One region of the Hafnia alvei genome, then DNA from elsewhere that is predicted to be linked to it. Evidence: predicted binding sites of a transcription regulator. Region 1 holds the regulator's gene; each other region holds the start of a gene.

Region 1 (3,182 bases):
CAAACGTGTAGGTGTTAACTTCTGGGATACGCTCTATTGGGGCGGTTTTGATACTGTCAACGACTGGGCGAACAAAGGCTACGAAGTGACGGTTTCTAACCCAGACTACGTCTACATGGACTTCCCGTATGAGGTGAATCCACAGGAAAATGGCTACTACTGGGGCACTCGCTTTAACGATGAGCGTAAAATCTTCAGCTTCGCGCCAGACAACATGCCACAGAATGCGGAAACTTCCGTAGACCGTGACGGCAACTTCTTTACCGCGAAAAGCGATAAGCCATGGCCGGGTGTTTATGGACTCTCAGCGCAGCTGTGGAGTGAAACCACGCGCACCGACGAAATGATGGAGTATAAAATCTATCCTCGCGTGATGACGGTAGCGGAACGCGGATGGCATCGCGCGGGCTGGGAGCAAGACTACAAAGCGGGCCGCGAATATAAAGGCGGAGAAACCAATCTGGTAGACAAAAAATCTCTGCTGAGTGATTGGCAGCGTTTTGCAAACCTGATGGGGCAGCGTGAGCTGGCGAAAATGGATAAAGCCGGTGTGGAATATCGCCTGCCGGTTCCTGGAGCAAAAGTTGTGGGCGGGAAACTGGAAGCCAACATTGCGCTACCAGGTCTGGGGATTGAATACTCGGTAGACGGTGGCAAGCAGTGGCAGCGTTATGATGCTAAAGCCCAGCCGACCGTTTCTGGCGACGTTCAAATTCGGTCAGTGAGTCCTGACGGCAAACGCTATAGCCGCGTAGAGCCGGTAAAGGTTTGATATCGAGGTCGGTAAGCGAGGTATTGTCTGTTCCTGTGGGGCGGGCAATACCGCAATAAAGTATTAGCGCAGTGATTTTTAATACCGTTTCATCATCATCATTATTGTTGTCATGGTTTTTGCCGAAGCCATATGAGTGACTGAGTTATTTAGCCCCCAGCCTGAGGGGCTTTTTTTGTCTATTATTTGGTGAGAAAACGAATATTGCGGATTTCAGGAAATAAAAAAAGCGACCCTCAGGTCGCCTCATTACACTCGCGTATTCTTACTCTCTGCCATCGTGCAGACTTTCGTCTTCGCGGCAATCACCCGCAGCGCAGTGACCATAAAGATACAGGCTGTGGTTGGTCAGCTGGATACCGTATTTTTTAGCAATTTCGTGCTGACGTTTTTCAATGGAGTCATCACTAAACTCAATCACTTTACCGCAGTCTAAGCAGATCAGATGATCGTGGTGATGCTGCTGAGTCAGCTCAAATACGGATTTTCCGCCTTCAAAATTGTGACGAGTTACAATTCCAGCGTCGTCGAACTGGTTCAGTACACGGTAAACGGTGGCTAAGCCGATTTCTTCACCCATATCGATCAGCTTCTTATACAGATCTTCTGCGCTGACGTGGTGGCAAGTTGGATCTTGCAGAACTTCCAGAATCTTAAGACGCGGAAGCGTGACTTTAAGTCCAGCCTTCTTTAAAGCAGTGTTGTTATCTGTCATTCGGATTCTGTCCCGTTACTTAGTTCGAAGACGTTTAGGATAGTCTGCATTTGCTGCCAGCGTTGCCTGAATTGTCACCGAACTGAAAATATAATTGAGATTCATTATAAAGCTGATGGCGGTAAATGGAAACCGCAGTGTGTTAACAACTTGGACGGAAGTACAGGGTGGAAATAAAACGTAACACACTGACAAATATGTAACTCTGCTGGTGGCGGGTGCTAGAGCGGGAAAAATGAGTTACATAGATGTTGCAAATTGCTTTTGCCAATCGTTGAAATACCCGCTGGCTTATGCAGTCAGCGGGCACAATTTCATATTAGCCAGCCAGTTCAGCCAAGCTCATCTCTTCGGAGATTTGTTTCACCCACGCATCAACACGCGTTGCGGTGAGTTCAGGCTGGCGATCTTCGTCAATAGCCAAACCGACGAAGGTTTTGTCATCAACCAGCGCTTTAGACGCTTCAAAATGGTAACCCGCCGTTGGCCAGTGGCCGACGATGGTCGCGCCGCGTGGCTCGATCAAGTCACGGATGGTGCCCATTGCGTCGCAGAAGTACTCTGCATAGTCTTCTTGGTCGCCGCAGCCGAACAGAGCAACCAGTTTACCGTTGAAGTCGATCTCTTCCAGAGAAGGGAAGAAATCATCCCAGTCACACTGAGCTTCGCCGTAATACCACGTTGGGATGCCAAGCAGAAGAATATCGAATGCCTCGATGTCTTCTTTGCTGCTTTTGGCAATGTCATGAACTTCAGCAACGTCTTTTCCGAGTTGCTTTTGGATCATCTTAGCGATGTTTTCCGTGTTGCCCGTGTCGCTGCCAAAGAAAATGCCTACGATTGCCATGTCGCGTTTATACCTTTTATATCAAATAATTAAACTAGAATCTTTAGAAAGACCAGTACGTACTTTACGCACTATAGCACTTTAAACCGTATCGATTTGTCGTCATTGTGTGCTGGTGGCGTTAAGATTTTAAAATCTGATTGAGCAAAATTTGTTCAATCAATTCACTGCGGCTAATGTTTTGTTCTTGAGCCAAACGATTCAGCATTTCAACCGCTTCTTCGTTAATTTTTAGCTCGACGCGACGCAGCCCTTTCACTTTATCGCGGCGCAGTTGGTTGCGTTTGTTAATTCTTAGCTGTTCATCCCGAGATAACGGGTTGGTTTTCGGGCGACCCGGACGACGTTCATCTGCGAACAGATCCAGAGTCGTGCGGTCCGTTTGTTCTTTGGCCATATCAGGTAGCGGTACTACAAGGAGAATTTTGAATCTGCGTAACGAATCAGATCATGATTAACATACTAGGGCCATTCACCCTTTACCGGCACTATCCTTGAACAGCAAAACTGCCTGCCAGAATAATAGCGCGCCATAATACCCCAGCGCCCCCAGCCGCGACAATCCTTAATCTTACTTACCTCACTGATGAACGGTGATTTTTTCTACAGTGTGGTTATGCTGAGGGGGAGAAGACAACAAAAGTAAGCCGTTTAGCTTATTCATCGCTATCCAGAAAACGGTGCAGCGTGCGTAGTACCAATTCGGGCTTTTCCGCATGCAGCCAGTGGCCAGTACCGGCAATCACGTGGGCTTTGGCATGAGGAAACTGACGTGCGATGGCGGCGCGATGAATATCTTGTATATAAGGCGATGAGCCGCCTTTGATAAACATTGCGGGGCCTTGGTA
Region 2 (3,182 bases), 1.6 Mb from region 1:
CAAAAATATTTTCAATCATTGAACGATCGAAAATGATCTTGTATTTCAATTGCGCATAGCTGGCAAAGGCGCTAACCACCAGAATGAGGCAAAAGAAAGGCTTGAAAATTGGCTTAAACGTGAACGGTGTAAAAACAAAGTTCAGCGCGGCAATCAGCACCAGTGGAATTGAAAATGCAAAGCCGAGCTTATAGTTATCTAACGAAGTCAGTATCCGATAAAAATGCAGTAGAATCGGTAGGTTAACTACGAGAGTGAAGTAAACTGCCAAAATAATGGTCAGTGATAAAAAACTGACTCTCAACGCCTTTCGCTGCAAGGTAAACGCTCCCCAAAACCGTTAAATGACCATGTTTGATGAAATAGTGGCCAAGAATTAAGCGTAATAAATAAAACCGCTTTATTGTGGGGCAGATTAGCGAGCCAAACTTAAGATAGCCTTAAGCCATCAAGGCTTAAAATGATGAAAGCTCAGTGAGTAAAAATCGCGGAATGCCACCAAAGTAAATAATATTTTTTGATAAAAAAACGCCGCTTTGATTATCAATGCGGCGTTAAATCATTGGTGTGGTGAGATGAAGATATCAGCGATATTTAGCAAACGCCAAAATCACCGTCTTCTTGGTAGAGCGCCAGATGGGAAGCCGCTATATTTTCCTGTTTTTCGTTTCCTAGTTCATTCCAAGAACAGGTAATCTCATCGCCACTCACCGCGACAACCGTCATACGCGGGCCGCCGCTGGTTTTTTGTACGCTATCACCCACTGAAAAACTCATGCTTCTCTCCTCAATAAATCGGGTTAAATAACAAACAGAATCCGTTTATCTTATTGAATGTTCGAATATTCAAATAAAGTATGCTTTATAAAATAGACCAAGCTAGCCCAGATAAATAGTGAAAAGAACCGATGCCTATGGTGATAAAAATTGAATAACTCTTCGTGAATAACTCTCCGATAGTGTGGATGCCTATTTCTTCACTCGAATAATTTTTCTGATGCCACAAAAAATTTTACTTTAAAAACTCATTGCTTTGTTTTTAAGAGTTATTTTCATTTCAAATACCAGAAAGTAACAACTGGCCACACTTTAATTCACAAATAATATGAGGTGAACGCTTGTTTTTTTATTAACCGTAATGATAATCGGTATCATTATTTTTACGGTTCTTTACATGCGCAACCTGCGCAGGCAAGAGAGAAAAACATGTTTGTTCCATTCCTCATCATGTTCCGCGAAGGCCTTGAGGCAGCGCTGATCGTCAGCCTTATCGCCAGTTATTTAAAGAGAACTCAGCGTTCGCAGTGGTTGGGCGTTGTCTGGATTGGCGTAATCCTTGCCGCTGCGCTCTGTTTAGGATTGGGTATCTTCATCAATGAAACTACCGGCGAATTCCCGCAAAAGCAGCAAGAACTGTTCGAAGGACTGGTTGCCGTGGTCGCGGTATGCATTCTGACCTACATGGTGTTCTGGATGCGCAAAGTTTCCCGCTCGGTAAAAACACATCTCGAAGGGGCGATTGATAACGCACTCAGCGCAGGTAAAGGGCAGGGTTGGGCGCTGGTGGCGATGGTGTTTTTCGCCGTGGCGCGAGAGGGGCTAGAGTCGGTCTTCTTCCTATTGGCGGCATTCCAGCAAGACGTTGGCATTCAGGCGCCCATCGGCGCGGTGTTGGGGCTGGTCTGCGCCATTCTCGTCGGCATGATGATTTATTGGGGGGGGATAAAACTGCACTTGGCTAAGTTCTTTAAATGGACCAGCCTCTTCATTCTGTTTGTTGCCGCGGGCCTTGCCGCAGGCGCTATCCGCGCTTTCCATGAGGCTGGGCTATGGAATTATCTGCAAGATATCGCCTTCAATCTGACCGACGTACTTTCTACCCATTCACTGTTAGGAACCTTTTTAGAAGGCATTTTAGGCTACCAAGAAGCACCTTCGGTGAGCGAAGTGTTGGTCTATTTCCTGTATCTGATCCCCGCACTGATTTTCTTCTTCATGCCACAGCGCGCAGATGTTGCGGCGGTGAACGGTAAAGCGGGTCATTCACGCTAATGAGTTTTCAATACTATTATCCTATTTTTCAGGGAGTTATTTCTATGTCTAGCACGACTTTTCGCCGCACCGCGCTGTCTTTGGCTTTACTGACTTTACCTGCGACCGCGGCGCTTGCCGCCGACGCATTGCCGCAGGTGAAAATCGCGGTCAATGACAAACAGTGTGAGCCGATGACGCTCACTATTCCTGCCGGAAAAACCCAGTTCATCGTGCATAACAACAGCCAAAAAGGTCTGGAATGGGAAATCCTTAAAGGCGTCATGGTGGTAGAAGAGCGTGAAAACATCGCCCCAGGGTTCACCCAAAAAATGACGGCAACCCTTGAAGCGGGTGAATACGATATGACATGCGGGCTGCTCAGCAATCCGAAAGGAAAAATTATTGTTCAAGCCGCTGACGGTACAGCCGCGGCGAAGACCGACGCAATGGCGCTGGTAGGACCGATTGCAGAATACAAAATTTATGTCATGCAAGAAGTTAAACAGCTGGTTGAGCAGACTAAAGCCTTCACCGATGCGGTGAAAAAAGGCGATCTGGCAGCGGCACAAAAACTTTATGCCCCAACGCGTCAGCATTATGAGCGCATCGAACCGATCGCAGAATTGTTCTCCGATCTCGATGGCAGCATCGATGCGCGTGAAGACGACTACGAACAAAAGGCTCAAGATCCTAATTTCACCGGCTTCCACCGTCTAGAAAAAGTGTTGTTTGGTGACAAAACCACCAAAGGAATGGACGGTTATGCGGATCGCCTGATGAAAGACGTGCTCGAACTACAAACCCGCGTGACGACGCTCACCTTTGCCCCAAGCAAAGTTGTCGGTGGCGCGGCAGGTCTAATCGAAGAAGTGGCGGCAAGCAAAATTAGCGGTGAAGAAGATCGCTACAGCCGCACCGATCTGTGGGATTTCCGTGCCAACGTCGATGGTGCGCAAAAGATTGTGAATCTGCTGCGTCCGATGTTGGAAAAAGCGAATCCTCAGCTGCTCGCCAAAATTGACGCCAACTTTAAAACAGTCGATTCCATTTTAGACAAATACCGCACCAAAGACGGCTATGAGTCTTACGAAAAACTCACCACCGCAGATCGCAATGCGATGAAAGGGCCGATCACTGCGCTGGCAGAA
Region 3 (3,182 bases), 600 kb from region 1:
TCTACAGAGATAGACTAGTAGAATGATTGGTCCAACTAAAGGAATGAAGCTAACGAAGTAAAACCAGCCAGAATGCTCGGTGTCATGCAATCTTCTGGCTGTGAGCGCCATACTAGGGATGACAACCGCAAGTACATACAAGATCAGGATAACGTTTATGATAGCGCTGCCTGATATGAGCGCTAGAGCAAATATGATCCCACACACGATGCCGTTGATAAGGCCAAATAACCAATATTCTTTGCGGCGGGCTCGACCATTAAAGTTAGCGTAATCTTTTAATACCTTGATATACCAATTCATTGAAAACATATCCTTTGTTTTTAAGTCGCATAAGGATACGTAATGAAGGGGAAATTCTTCTGACGCCGATCAAGAAAGCTATTACTTGATTTAGTAGTAATAGATAAGAATGTTTTAAGTTGACTCCGCTTTTCTAGCCCAGCGTGAGCGGGCAATCACCGCACTCTTTCATCTTGGGCAGCTTATAGCGCTGGCAGCAGGTACGGCGTTGGATAGTGCCGTTACGCATCAGAACGGTGCGATAGAGTGGGTTATCTTGGCCATCGGGGAAAGAGGCAGAGAAAAAGAGAGCCTGTTCAAGCTGTGAGAAAAGTGCATCACCCAGCAGGGGTCGTAATTCCCCTAAATACCAATGCATCACATAACCAATATTGCTCCACATCAGCTTAGTGTTCAAAACACCTTGGCGAGCAATGGCGTTTACCGCTGGAATGAGATGACGCTCAACCAAAGATACCATGCGTTGCAGCGGAGTGCTGTTACGTGCATCTCCCGCCATTAACTGCGGATAATAGATAAATGCCTCAGGGCGTCCACTTTCATGAAAACGAACTTTGAACTGCCGAATATGTGGATCGAGAGGTGCTGATTGCTCAAGTAGCAACAGCATCATCGGCGGCACCAATAAACCAAAATACCATTGCGCCCAGAGTGATTCTAACGGTTTGGCTTCCGGCGTTTTATCGGGGTATTCAGCGTAGTGTTCTTGCTGATAGCTTGCCATCAGTTTGGCGTAGGTTTCTGCGGTTGACCACTGTATAGCCGACAAATCGTTGCTAGCAGCAGATTCATCGATCAGGAATGTAGTAAGAAAATGAGGGTAGTGCTGGCTAAAAAGCGCAGTCAGTTCTTCCGCTTCTGGCGGAAAAGCAGGAAAGACGGCTGGAAAGTAGGCATTAAACTCAGTCAGCGCAGTTATCTTCACCACAACACCCTAGATAGTAAATACCAAAACGCAATAATACTGATAACTATTATCAATCGCAAGATGGTGGTTGAACTAAATGTGTCATGGCGTCAATGACGGTGAAATTGAAAATTTGAGGTGATGAAAAACGAAGTGCAGGATGTGAATGCATTCGATGCCTCAAAATAGGCGGGCAGGAAAAATAAGGGTTACGATACGGGACTATATTTTTTTAAATAATTTATGCTTTAATCTATCTATTGGTGGTGGATAATTCGTACCTAGCTAGATAGAGAGTATTTTTCTATCTAGCAGATTATAAAAAGAAATTAGGTTTCTTTTTGCAGTAAAACTCTATTGCGGCCTTTCTGTTTTGATATGTACAGCGCCTGATCGGCACGCGTTATGGCATTTTCCAAATTATTGCCGTACATCTCCGAAAGCCCCGCTGAAATTGTTACCACGTTGCTTCCATTTGGCTGATATTCATTGATTAACGCCAATTGTTCTACATGTAAACGAATATGCTCGCATATTTGTATCGCGAGGCTTTCAGAGGCGTCGCGTAAAATAAGTAAAAACTCTTCACCGCCATACCGAATGGCTAAATCTCTGGTACGAACGGCTTCTTTGATAATTTGAGCAATACTTTTAAGCGCTATATCACCGTATTGATGACCGTAGTGATCGTTATAGAGTTTAAAAAAATCAATATCCAACATGACGACAAAATGTTTGTGCTCGAGGTCACAATCGCTGCCCATATGCTGGAATTGAAACTCTAAACCACGGCGGTTAAGCAGCGTGGTAAGGGGATCAATCATGCTGAGATCGCTAAAGCGAGCTCTATCTTGTTCTAGTTGAGTGACCAGTCGACGGGTAAATGCCTCACGCCGGCGCGTCATTGCGTGGTGTAATGACAGTGCGATAATCGGTAATGTTAGAACGAATAAAATGCGCGTCATATTGTGGAAATCTTCCAGCACAATAACGGTTATTGCTACGGGAACGGCATTTAGACAGAACGCTAATAAGTTGTCAGAAAGCGTGACGGCGGCAATAAAAAATATGCTGAACAGATTGATCAATAAAAATTCATGGCTGTTGGCGTCAACATGTTGATATTTAGCCGCTATATGAAACGACCATAGCAATCCTAGCAATAGAGATGCAACGTTGAGCTTCAGCAAATATTTGTCGCGATGCCATATCAATGAGATGGCTGAAAATAGGCAAAAGGCAAAAACGCCAATCCCCGCAAACGTATACGGAGGATCTGTTTGTAATGGATTGAGCAGCGCATAAAACGATGTAGCACCATTTAACAGGATAAATAGCAGGAATGTCATATGACTTTTGCTATTTAATAGGTCGTCGTAGTTTTTTGCGTTCATTAAATAAGGCTCGTGACTGTCAATATCGCTCAAATAAAAATATAAAATGGCAGTAATATGTTAGTTCTTAGACAAGAATTTTCTTAGGGATGTCTGATGTGGCGATAAAACTAACAGCTTTGATCTAAGATGTCATGTGCTTGTAATCAATGTGGGTTACATCGACTTTTTTTGCGTGAAAATCATACTGCCCCTTCACTGAATCCTGCCGCTTTTATGCTTTTACACATACATAATTCATGGATGAAACGATCTATGTCTCAGTATATGATATTGGGAATTATTATCATTTAAGGTGAAGGTTATGCTGATTGCTGCGATGGTGCTTCTGGTGGTGTGGGGGATAAGCTTGTGGGTTTGTAAATCTCTTAGCGGAATTTGGGGGATAAGCTTGCCAACGTTAGTTTTGCCTATGCTGATTGTTTCCAATCTGAATTTATCTTTTTTAAAAGGCATGATGGTGCTGGCTATGTTAGTCACGCTGGCGATGTTGTTTAACCCACGTTTGCGAAACTATGTGCTGCTTCCATCTGGACTCGCTCTGGCCGGAGGATTAGCGACAATTTCATTAAATTACA
Region 4 (3,182 bases), 160 kb from region 1:
AAAAGCCGACAGAAATGTCGGCTTTTTGCTTTTCTGTATCTCGTACTGAAACTCTTTTCTTTTATTTCAACTCTTTCGCTATCAATTCAGTAAACACCCTGCTTAATAGCTCTGTAAGCACCGTTACGGGCTTTTCTGTAAAAAAAGACCCCGTTGGCTAGCAGACATTAAAAAAGGCGCCTAAGCGCCTTTTAGCCAATCAGATTTTATCCAGCGTATTACAGGAACAGACCCGCAATTGACGCAGACAAAATACTCACCAACGTAGAACCATAAACCAGTTTCAGACCGAAGCGAGCAACCACGTTTCCTTGGTGTTCGTTCAAGCCTTTGATAGCGCCTGCAACGATACCGATAGAAGAGAAGTTCGCGAAGGAAACCAAGAACACAGACAGAATGCCCAGTGAACGAGGAGACAGTTCGGTCGCAATTTTCTGCAGGTCAATCATGGCAACGAATTCGTTAGAAACCAGTTTGGTTGCCATGATGCTGCCAACGTTCAGCGCTTCGTGGGCTGGTACGCCCATTACCCATGCAAATGGATAGAAGACATAGCCCAGCAGTCTCTGGAACGTCATGCCGTCAACGTGGAACAGCGCGAAGACCCATTCGGTCAGGCCGTTCAACGCAGCAATCAGCGCGATGAAACCAATCAACATAGCGGAAACGATGATCGCAACTTTGAAACCGGCCAAGATATATTCGCCCAGCATTTCAAAGAAGCTCTGACCTTCGTGGGTGTTTTTCAGCTGGATGTCAGCCTCACCTTCCACAGAATAAGGGTTAATCAGTGACAGCACGATAAAGGTGCTGAACATGTTTAACACTAATGCGGCTACCACAAATTTGGCATCCAGCATGGTCATGTATGCACCCACGATGGACATAGAAACGGTAGACATTGCCGTTGCTGCCATGGTGTACATACGTTTTTCAGACATTTTGCCCAGAACATCTTTGTACGCAATGAAGTTCTCAGACTGACCCAGAATCAGCGAGCTTACGGCGTTAAAAGATTCCAGTTTACCCATGCCGTTGATTTTAGACAGCACGGTACCAATTGCGCGGATGATAACCGGCAATACGCGGATGTGCTGAAGAATACCAATTAGAGCAGAGATAAAGACGATTGGGCACAGTACGTTCAGGAAGAAGAAGGCCAGACCTTTGTCACTCATGTTACCGAAGACGAAGTTGGTACCTTCTGCCGCATATTTGAGCAGCGTTTCGAAGAACCCAGAGAAACCCTTCACGAAGCCCAAACCAATGTTGGAGTTCAGGAAGAAGTATGCCAGCAGGAGTTCAACGACTAACAGCTGAACAATGAAGCGCACGCGAATGCTTTTGCGATCGCGGCTAACGAGCAGGGCAAGTACCGCTACCACCGCAAGGGCTAAAACAAAATGCAAAATAGGGGACATACAGTGCTCCAAATTATGAGGCAGGCTAAATTTCGCAGCACATTCTATGTAACGGCACAGGTAAAAACGAGACTTGGATTGCAAATATTGAAATTGTTATAACGTAAATCAAGAAAAAAGTTAGAAAAGTAACAAAAAGCCCCCATGGACCATGTTGATGAAAGTTTGAAAAGTTGTGATATTATTATTAAACACCATAGTTCGCTTTTTTGGAAGAAATCTCAGAAGCGGTGGTGGTAACGTGTTTAAGAGCTGAAAGCGCCTTGTCAGACTCCACAAGCAAACGGCCTATCGAACAGATAGGAAGTATCGTTTAAGTTGATATTGATAATCATTATCACTTATACAATAATGGAGTTAATCACGAAGTTTAGGTCACAAATCGTTAGTGTGACTATAGGTGTTAAGGTGGCTGGTATGCTTGATTCACGTGTTGCAGAAACAACTCCTCCTGCGTCGCGGAAGATAAAACTTTCGCTGATGGGACCCGCCTTTATCGCCGCCATCGGTTATATCGATCCCGGTAACTTTGCGACTAATATCCAGGCCGGTGCGTCTTACGGCTACAAGCTGCTGTGGGTCGTGGTATGGGCCAACTTCATGGCCATGCTTATCCAACTCCTTTCCGCAAAACTTGGCATCGCTACCGGTAAAAACTTAGCGGAACATATTCGCGATCGCTTTCCACGTCCGGCGGTTTGGGCCTATTGGGTGCAGGCTGAAATCATTGCCATGGCCACCGACTTAGCTGAGTTTATTGGGGCAGCCATCGGCTTTAAATTATTACTGGGCTGTACGTTGCTAGAAGGGGCGGTTTTAACCGGCATTGCGACTTTCCTGATCTTGACGTTACAACGCCGTGGGCAGAAACCGCTTGAGTTAGTTATCGGCGGCTTGCTGCTCTTCGTTGCTGCGGCCTACATCGTGGAGCTGGTGTTTTCTCAACCGAGCATTGCTCAGCTGGCGCACGGGATGCTGGTGCCTGATTTACCCACTCACGAAGCGGTCTTTTTGGCTGCCGGCGTGTTGGGTGCAACGATCATGCCGCATGTTATTTACCTGCATTCGTCTCTGACGCAAACTTCTGCATCCTTGGGAACCAAGGCCGAGCGCTACTCTTCGACTAAACTCGACGTTGCCATTGCAATGACCATCGCCGGCTTTGTTAACCTTGCGATGATGGCAACCGCAGCGGCGGCGTTTCATTTTAGCGGTCACAGTGGGATTGCAGAGTTGGATCAGGCTTATTTAACGCTAAAACCGCTGCTAGGTAATGCCGCTGCCACTATTTTTGGTTTGAGCTTAGTGGCCGCCGGATTGTCTTCCACCGTGGTCGGAACGCTGGCAGGACAAGTCGTCATGCAGGGTTTTGTACGCTTTTACATCCCACTCTGGGTGCGTAGAGTTGTGACCATGTTGCCTTCTTTCATCGTGATCATGGCTGGGCTGGATGCAACCCGCATCCTATTGTTAAGCCAGGTACTCTTGAGCTTTGGTATTGCTTTGGCGCTGGTGCCGCTGCTGCGCTTCACCGGCGATAAAGAACTGATGGGCGACATGGTGAACGGACGTACCGTTCAGGCTCTGGGTAAAATCATTGTGGTGGTGGTGGTCGGACTAAACGTCTACCTGTTGGTGAGCATGTTGTTTTAGGGCTTAGAAGATTTGTTTTTAGAAAATTTATAGAAAAGCAGGCTCATTTTTGTGAACCTGCTTTTTTTATTTAGTCATTAGTGATGGCCATGCCCGTTGCCACGGTTG

Evidence for each region. Region 1 encodes Fur, which represses iron uptake genes when iron is present. Its sites were predicted from a motif close to ATAATAATGAGAACNACTATCAA; they were not measured.
Region 2: the regulator Fur is predicted to act here: its motif matches at 1,139-1,161, upstream of efeU (iron uptake transporter permease EfeU).
Region 3: the regulator Fur is predicted to act here: its motif matches at 1,262-1,284, upstream of fhuF (siderophore-iron reductase FhuF).
Region 4: the regulator Fur is predicted to act here: its motif matches at 1,740-1,762, upstream of AB3Y96_RS07030 (Nramp family divalent metal transporter).

Annotation. Positions count from the first base shown of each region.
Region 1 is NZ_OZ061315.1:1,314,769-1,317,950, forward strand. It holds gene AB3Y96_RS06235 (beta-N-acetylhexosaminidase) at 1-772, shown strand, start outside; gene fur (ferric iron uptake transcriptional regulator) at 1,038-1,487, opposite strand; gene fldA (flavodoxin FldA) at 1,807-2,334, opposite strand; gene ybfE (LexA regulated protein) at 2,456-2,731, opposite strand; gene ybfF (esterase) at 2,991-3,182, opposite strand, start outside.
Region 2 is NZ_OZ061315.1:2,880,302-2,883,483, reverse strand. It holds gene AB3Y96_RS13855 (phosphoethanolamine transferase) at 1-319, opposite strand, end outside; gene AB3Y96_RS13850 (YodC family protein) at 595-777, opposite strand; gene efeU (iron uptake transporter permease EfeU) at 1,207-2,052, shown strand; gene efeO (iron uptake system protein EfeO) at 2,097-3,182, shown strand, end outside.
Region 3 is NZ_OZ061315.1:712,065-715,246, forward strand. It holds gene AB3Y96_RS03455 (DUF805 domain-containing protein) at 1-303, opposite strand, end outside; gene fhuF (siderophore-iron reductase FhuF) at 437-1,228, opposite strand; gene AB3Y96_RS03465 (GGDEF domain-containing protein) at 1,540-2,604, opposite strand; gene AB3Y96_RS03470 (DUF1435 family protein) at 2,909-3,182, shown strand, end outside.
Region 4 is NZ_OZ061315.1:1,470,071-1,473,252, forward strand. It holds gene AB3Y96_RS07025 (NupC/NupG family nucleoside CNT transporter) at 219-1,421, opposite strand; gene AB3Y96_RS07030 (Nramp family divalent metal transporter) at 1,839-3,074, shown strand; gene AB3Y96_RS07035 (DUF2502 domain-containing protein) at 3,152-3,182, opposite strand, start outside.